2 regions of the Pediococcus inopinatus genome follow, and region 2 is predicted to be linked to the other one. Evidence: a T-box and tRNA genes for the amino acid it is inferred to sense, from the RefSeq annotation. Region 2 holds a T-box; the other holds one or more tRNA genes.

Region 1 (4,360 bases), 560 kb from region 2:
ACCCAGAAGCCATTCTTAAGGATATGATTGCCGGGGTTCCTGATGCCAATGTCCCAGTGTATGTAGATCGTCGTGAAGCCATTCAAGAGGCTGTTAAGGATGCTAAACCTGGCGATGTTATTTTAATTGCTGGAAAAGGCCACGAAGATTATCAAATTATTGGTAACACCAAGCACCACTTTGACGATAGCGAGGAAGCTGCAAAAGCCCTCGCGTTGAAACCAGTGTTGACTAAAAAATTAGTTTAATCTAAAAAAAGACTACGGATAGCAAACGTGTATGTTTTCACGATGCTATCCGTAGTCTTTTTCTAGTAAAGATCGTTAAAACTCAGTTTAAGTTGATGATCAGTAGGAATGGTAATTTGCTTATCTTGAACAAGCAGGGTTCCACCCTTTTTCGTTGCTTGAATCAGTAAATACTTATTTTTAGATTCAAGAGATACATAATCTCCTTTTTCACTAAGGGGAAACTTCGCGTTAAAATCACCTAACAGAGAGAGTTGGGGCTCAATTTCAAACGTTTTGTAACCCGCCTGAGTGGGTCTTAAACCCACCAAATACCGACCAATTAAGTAAATTGGACTTGCGCCCCATGCATGGCATAAACTTTTTCCATATTTATCCCCGTACATCGCATATCGAGCTGCTCCTTTTTCTTTTGGATCAAAGTATTCCCAAAACGTGGTTGCTCCGTTGTCTAACATACCACCCCAATAAGTTTTAATTGTATCCAGCACATCTTGGTAACTCCCGACTTTGGCTAACGCCTCTAGTTCCCAAAATTTAAAATAAGGCGTATTGATGGTCGCAATTAAGGGATTTCGTAATACCTTCTTTACAATTGTTTGTGTTCTTTTTTCATCCACATAATCAAACAAAATGGCAAAGATATTCGCGTGTCTGGTGACGTGTCGTTTTCCTGACTCATAACTATCAATATAGGCTTGCTTTCCTTCATCCCAAAAATATTTATCAATATTTACTCGTAGTCGTTGATAAGTAGCTTCATACTCTTGAGCGTCTTGATTTAACAGCTTAGAAATTTTAATCACACTTTGTAAAGCTCGCGCCAAGACCATTTGTTCTGCACATAGGGTCCCTTCATGATCAAAATCAGCCCAATCAATATAAATCCAATCGCCTTTACGTTCATGAATAAATCCTAGTTTATCCGTTGCTTCAAGTGAAAAATCAATTAATTGTTTCATTTTTGGATAAACAACCTCCACAAATGTTTTATCCGCAAATGTTTCATAATATAACTCAATACTAATTAACCAGTACATGGAATAATCCACAATGGTATCCAAGTGTTGCTTGATATCGAGCTCCCCGCGTAAACCTAGCACTGTCCGTTCGACAATTTCTTTATCAAAAAAGTCATACCGATTCATGTAAAAACACTGAAAAGCATCACCGGCCCAGACCCAACGATCGCGTTTAATTCCATCAATAAAAAAGATTCCGGAACACAGACGCAAGGTACGGTCCGAGACTCGCCAAATCTGATTTAGTTTAGAATCATGTGACTCAAAAGCCCCGATTTTCGGAAATTTAACAAATTCAAAATTCACAAATATTGTCCCAATATCATCCAAACTGGAAATATCAGGAACGTAGATGTAACGAAAGGCACGTAATTTAGTCGTAAATGTTTTGTTGCTTTCATCATAGGAACCATCTGGATCGTCGTGCATCCTAATTTCATGTTTTAAGTAAGCATCTGCAACATCCAAAGCTTCGGTGCGGCTTTCCCCATAACACAATACCATCGTTTGAAATTGTTCGAAAAATTGAATCATAGTTTTAGCAGTTAGGTCATGCCCAAAATCTAATAAAGTCCCGCCATTAACAATTTCAATCCTTTTGGCATTCTGGATTTTATGTGAATATTCAAAATGCATTGGATTCTGTTTGCTATTCGTGAAAAACTGACTTGTTCCGGCAATTACATCGTCACCCAGAAAATTAGAAGCCTTCCAACTATGATCACTATAAATTTCCTTACCTTCAATAAATGCGCATGGCAACCCTGAAAGATTTCCAACGTAAATTTCGATCCGAAAATGGCCAGCCGGACATGTCATTTGACTGCCCAAAATAAACTTCGTTTCCTGACTATCCTCCAGATTAATCAGCTTGCCATATCCCTTACCTTGAATGATAGTTGAAAACGTTTGTGCGTGATCAAACTGGAATTCTTTCCAAAAATAAACGTTATGATTCCAACCCGAAGTATACCAGTAAGCGGGCCAATTCATCCCCCGCTCTTCACGATCAAAGTTTTGTTTCATTGCTTGATAGATTGCAAAATCTCCATGATACCAGATCCAACTTGCCATATTTTTACCTTTCATATAAGTGACCTATTCACAATTTTAGACCACCTAATCCTATTTATCCGCTTACATATATTAAACCACTTTCTACAAATCTCTGTATAAAAAAACTGCTATATGACTAATCTAATGTCATATAGCAGTTTTTATTAATTTATTGGGCTAGATGGGATCGAACCATCGCATCTCGGGATCAAAACCCGATGCCTTACCGCTTGGCTATAGCCCATTCATAAAATGGAAGGGAGTGGATTCGAACCACCGAACCCGAAGGAGCGGATTTACAGTCCGCCGCGTTTAGCCAGACTTCGCTACCCTTCCCTATGAATTGCTTCAACGTTTGAAACGCATCCGACTAAAATATAATACCGAAAATCCAGACAAATATCAAGTCTTTTTAGCAAATTCGTTTAAAAAATCTTCAAAAATCATAATTCAAAGTAAGCTAATCGTGCTTGCCACTCTTCTAAAAACGTATTATGCTGCCATTCGTTGATCCTCTTATTATGATACCCCACTGCTTGGTCATAGTACACCGTTTCCGAAAATTTCTTTGGCTTAGGATGAATATGCATATGGCCAAACACCACAATTTCAGTCTTGAATTTTTCCAATAACTTTCCTAATCGTGCGCTACCCATATACGCATTAGCCATGTTCCAAACATTTCCCTCTGGGGCATACCGAATATAGTCACGCCGCGGAACAAAATGTGTATAGTATAAAACCCGTTTATGAGCCTTCTCAGCCATTTTAAACTGTTTGGTACTCTCATCCAAAACCAAGTCCATTCGTTCACCATCGGTCATTGTTTGCTGAATAGCACCATCTATCCAGTACGCTCGTTTCCAAGTTTCAAAATTGGCGATGGTTTTATCTGGAAGATTATCAGCAAATCCATAATCATACCAGCCATTATTCCCGATCAGACGCCAATTTGTGCCAGGAATATCTAAAAATTGATTATGCATATAGCTAACATCTATTGTACTTTCAAGTTCAGCAAAAGTAACTCCTTGAACCATATCGTGATTGCCAGCAATAAATTTTACTAATGTCTGTGATCCCAATTCCGCCTGCAAACTTCGCACGTAGGCTAGGCTTTTGCCAAAATCATTAAACAAATCTCCAGCAATCAAGTAAATTTCAACATTTTCATTGGCCAAATAGTCAGCCTGTGCTTTGATTGTTTCACTTACATCAAGCCGATTCACATCAAAATGGTTGTCACTAGTAACTGCAATTTTCATAATTTCACCTGTGCTTTTCAAAAACTGATTAATATTTAATTTTACGCTTAATTTTAACTAAAATCCCCTAAAAGACCTTGCCAAATAAAAAAGACCAGTCCTGTAAAACAGAAACTGATCTAGCTTTTTAAAATTTAATTGATTCCAACCATCTTTGAAGAGATCCATCGCGACATAAGTAGCAACAAAAAGCCTACAACGATGCTCACAGCCCCAACAATTAAGAAGTAAGGAACTTCTGTGGCACTGGTGTAAAAACGCACAATCTGCGAATTAATGGCCTGTCCTGCAGCATCAGCTAAGAACCACATACTCATCATCTGAGAACTAAATGCTTTTGGTGCGAGTTTAGTCGTTACTGACAATCCAATTGGTGAAATCAACATTTCCCCAATTTCTACAATTGCCCAACTACCAACCAACCAAAGTGGATTAATTTTTCCAGCCGTTCCAAATAACATTCCTGGAAGGGCAATGAATAAATATGATAGTCCTGAAAAACCAAGTCCATAAGCAAACTTTCGTGGTGATGAAGGTTGTTTATTACCCATTTTAATCCACATCCATGCAAAGAATGGTGTGTAAAGCATAATGAATAGCGGATTTAAAGATTGAAATTGCGAAGCAGATAACGTTATGAAGCCCAAATGTAGCTGAGTTCTTTGAGCCGCAAATAAGGCAAGAACAACTGACCCTTGTTCTTCAATAGCCCAAAAAATGACAGCCGCAATGAATAAGGGAATATAAGCCAAAAGTCTTGAACGTTCGA
Region 2 (4,360 bases):
CAAAAAGTACTTCTTTTTTCCACGACGCACAATCACAAACTTGCCGTCAAAATGCGCACTAGGATCAATTTCAGCGTCTACATCCTGCACCTTTTCACCATTAATCCGAATAGCTCCGTTTTTTACATCTTCTCGTGCTTGGCGTCTTGATGCCTCAATCTTTGTATCATCCACTAGCCATAAAATGATATTTTTCTTTTCATCACTAACCTCAACAGAAGGCATATTCTTAAAACCTTGTTCAATTTCTTCTGCTGTTAGGTCTTGCACTTCACCGGAGAACAATGCTTGAGTAATGTGTTGGGCCTCCACTACCGCCTGTTCACCATGCACAAATTTGGTCACTTCTTCCGCCAAACGGCGCTGAGCTTCCCGTTTTTCTGGATGCGTCTGAACCTTATCTGCTAATTCGTTAATCTCGTCTTCACCTAAGAATGTAAAGTACTTCAAGTATTTCACAACATCCCGGTCATCTTGATTAATCCAAAATTGGTAGAATTCATATGGTGAAGTCTTCTTTGGATCCAACCATACAGCGCCACCAGCCGTTTTTCCAAACTTTGTCCCATCAGCCTTAAGCATTAATGGGATCGTGAGCGCAAACACGTCCGTATCTGAACCTTCAACCTTATGAATTAAATCGATTCCGGCAGTAATATTTCCCCATTGATCGGCACCACCAATCTGGAGTTGCACATTTTCATGTTTGTATAGATGAAGAAAATCAATGGACTGCAAAATTTGGTAAGTAAATTCCGTGAAAGAAATTCCCACTTCCAAACGACTTGCCACAACTTCTTTGTTCAACATCGTGTTGACGTTAAAAAGCTTTCCGTAATCGCGAAGAAAATCTAACAAAGACAACTTTGAAAGCCAATCATAGTTATTTACAATGGTGAAATTTTCTGTCCCAAACAATTTAATCATTTGTGCAGATATGGCATCTTCATTATGTTTAACTTGGTCCATCGTCTGCAAAACTCGTTCTGAATTTTTACCAGACGGATCACCAATCGCACCCGTTCCACCACCAATAACAATTACTGGATGATGGCCTTGGAGTTGGAATCGTTTCAACATCATAAAAGGAATCAAATGGCCAATATGCAAACTGTCACCCGTAGGATCCACCCCACAGTACAAGCCAATTTGTTGCTTCTCTGCTAATTCGCGTAGCCCCTCTTCGTCAGTTGTTTGATTCACAGCCCCACGCCATTTTAGTTCATCAATAATATTCATAACCGTTCCTCCTCATTTTTTGTTTCAAATAGTATAAAAAAAGTCCCTAAAGTCAATAAAGACTCTAGGGACGAAATTCTCCGCGTTACCACCCAAGTTATTGCAATTAACTGCAACCACTCAACATCGATAACGAGATGAATCGCTAATTTATAGATTTAGAAGCTTGATAACTGTAATTCACAACCACCACATTCTGGTTCTCAATACCACCAGATCTCTGAAATGTTGGGCAGTCTGCTACTTCGATTATCGCATTGCTTTTGATATTAGTTTCATGTTAAGAGAGTTATATTGATAAGTCAAGAATTTTTTTAAAAAGCCAACCGAATCAACGCCATGCTTACAATCCCCACCACAACAATCACAATCAGACTTTTTGAAATAATGGCCGCCACAAAAGTCGGTACTGTTGCAAGCAGATTTTCATAATTAACCGTTGGCAATGACCCCGCATGATGGGTAAAAATATTTTCCATAATTAAGGCCGTCATAATCACCAATGGCACAAAGCTTAAATACTGAATCAGCCATTTTGGCAAATCAAAGTTTTTAACCAGGACAAATGGGATTACCCGTGATAGCCAAGTCACGATGCCACACCCGATAATTGTCCATAATACGTTCATCGTGAGCGCCATTGTTCAATCACCATCCCTAAAAAGCAGCCGACCAACGTTGTCACAATCAGCGCTACATTATTTGAAAAGAAAATCGTTAATCCATACATCAAAAAGCAGACTACCACGACCATAAAAATTTGAAAAACAAAGGCCTTACTTTTATCCGTAATCATTTGTAGATAAAGTAAGCCAATGAACATTGCCACCAAAGCAAAATCCAGCCCAAATGCTTTCGGATCGCCCACCAAATTACCCAATAATCCGCCAGCTGCTGTGGCAAACGCCCACGTTAAGTAAGCCACAATGTTTGCACCATGAATCCAGCCAGGTTTGAGATGATGATCCGTGAAATTAAGCTTGTTCATACTCAATGCAAACGATTCGTCAGTTAACAACGATCCGATGCCAATGTTTTGTCCCAGTGAATCCTTCCGAAAATATTGGGCAACTGTGGTGCTCATCAAAATGAATCGCGCATTAACCAAAAAGACCGACAACATGATGAATGGAATGGAGCTTCCAACCAGCATTAAGCTCACCATAATAAATTGTGCCGACCCCGCATATGTAATTAGCGACATTAAAAATATTTCTAAAACACTCAAACCACTTGTTTTCCCGACGACTCCAAAAGCAAGGCCAATTCCTATGTATCCCAAAACTGTTGGGATTGCCTCTCTCACACCCGTTTCAAAATCTAACTGTTCGTTCACAACATCATCCCTTATTGATTAGTTTCTTTTTAAATTCATTTGTCTACTTATTTGTTATAATTTAGACAAAATCACGTTTTTTGGAGGCCATCATGAAAACTTTGTACATCGATCGGGTCACAGTTTCAGACTACACCTACCTAATTGCTGTTGGCGACCATGGGCTAGCATTCGTAGGGTCCAGCAATTCAGAAGAAGAACTGCACCACTACATTGCTAATGCCCAGCTCTTAAAAAATTCCGACAAAACGAATCCTTATAAAACGGCACTCAAAAATTTGCTGCTCGGCAAATCCCAGCAGTTTACTCTTCCAATTGAATTTAATGGGTCCCCTTTTCAAAAATCCGTCTGGCAGGCCCTACAGACCATTCCCTACGGAGAAACGACTACTTATAGCGCCCTAGCCGAAAAAATTGGCCGACCAACTGCTGCTCGAGCGGTTGCCAATGCCGTCGGAAGAAATCCCAATCAAATCGTTGTTCCTTGTCACCGCGTCTTGCACAAAGATGGTTCAATTGGCGGCTATCACGGCGGATTACCGTTGAAACGTCAGTTATTGGCTCTTGAATCACGCGTTAAAAATGCTTAGCCAACAACTTCGAAAACTTCACAAAAACAGGTCATGTCTTCAGTGAACGTTTGGCCAGCTTCCTTAAACTCGTTTCTAAAGAATGGTTCATGAACACTCCGCCAATAAGCTAAAGTCCGGTTACCCTCACCTTCATGGTAAGCATGTTCAGCTGTCATATTTTTGTATGGCATAATTTCGGTTACCACGGTCTTGGTAATGCATACCGGATGCCCACTGCCATCCAAAATAATGTTATATTCGCCCACTTGCGGATAAGGTTCGTTTTCTTCATATAAGTCATATGCCGAAGTTGTCGCCGTTTTGATTCCCTTAAACGTAAGATCTGCCAATTCATTTGCCATTTCAGGACTATTACCAAACGCCCAAGCACTGTAAGTAGCATTTTGAAGATGATGTTTGCTTACAAACGATTGCCAATAAGCCTTTATTTCTGCCTTATGATCCATAAAATCACCTCGTGAAATATTTCCATCATTATAGCATTTTAATGCCATTTAAGCTCTCCATTGCAACGGAACAATTTCATCTTTCTAAACGTTGTGATACGGTTACTCTGTACTCAGTTTCACCAGAAGTTATTTTACTGACCTAGCACAGATGGACTGATTGAGAATATAATTAGAACAAAATATTAATACCAAAAAGGAGAAAAAATCCATGCCAACAAAACTATCACGTGGTAAATTTGAAAACCTTCAAAAATTAGCTGATGACGAAGGGACCTTAACTATCTTAGGCCTCGATCAGCGTAAATCGTTTCAAAAATTAATGGCGCAATCACAGGAACAATCTGGCCATCAATTTAATAAAAAACAATGTTATGAATTCAAACAATTACTTTCTGAATACCTTTCTCCTTACGCCTCAGGAATTTTACTGGATCAAGAACTCGGATCCGAAGCCATGAAGACTAAAACTACTCAAGCGGGTCTCATCACTGCCTACGATTGCTCTGAACCAGATAATTCTAAAAACAATCATTTTCCGCGGCTTTTATCCAGTCTTTCTTTAAATCGTCTCGCCCACACCAAAACAAACGGTGTAAAAGTACGGGTGGCTTACAATCCCCATGGTGACGCGCAGATTAATGATCAAAAACAAGCCTTTTTGGAACGTATTGGTGCCGAAGCTTTGGCAGCTGACTTACCACTTTTTATCGAACCAATTGTTTACGATGACGCCGTTACAGATA

The links. The T-box of region 2 lies ahead of tyrS (tyrosine--tRNA ligase). A T-box ahead of a tRNA ligase gene usually reads a tRNA of that ligase, here a tRNA-Tyr.
Region 1: it has a tRNA-Tyr gene. The T-box ahead of tyrS (tyrosine--tRNA ligase) is inferred to sense a tRNA for this amino acid. The anticodon was not compared.

What each region holds. Positions count from the first base shown of each region.
Region 1 is NZ_CP019981.1:1,492,382-1,496,741, forward strand. It holds gene PI20285_RS07590 (UDP-N-acetylmuramoyl-L-alanyl-D-glutamate--2,6-diaminopimelate ligase) at 1-248, shown strand, start outside; gene PI20285_RS07595 (alpha-L-rhamnosidase-related protein) at 311-2,344, opposite strand; tRNA gene PI20285_RS07600 (tRNA-Gln) at 2,499-2,570, opposite strand; tRNA gene PI20285_RS07605 (tRNA-Tyr) at 2,580-2,662, opposite strand; gene PI20285_RS07610 (metallophosphoesterase) at 2,770-3,591, opposite strand; gene PI20285_RS07615 (peptide MFS transporter) at 3,726-4,360, opposite strand, start outside.
Region 2 is NZ_CP019981.1:2,050,796-2,055,155, reverse strand. It holds gene tyrS (tyrosine--tRNA ligase) at 1-1,239, opposite strand, end outside; T-box leader at 1,303-1,506, opposite strand; gene PI20285_RS10185 (AzlD domain-containing protein) at 1,554-1,880, opposite strand; gene PI20285_RS10180 (AzlC family ABC transporter permease) at 1,865-2,575, opposite strand; gene PI20285_RS10175 (methylated-DNA--[protein]-cysteine S-methyltransferase) at 2,668-3,165, shown strand; gene PI20285_RS10170 (ASCH domain-containing protein) at 3,162-3,614, opposite strand; gene PI20285_RS10165 (tagatose 1,6-diphosphate aldolase) at 3,826-4,360, shown strand, end outside.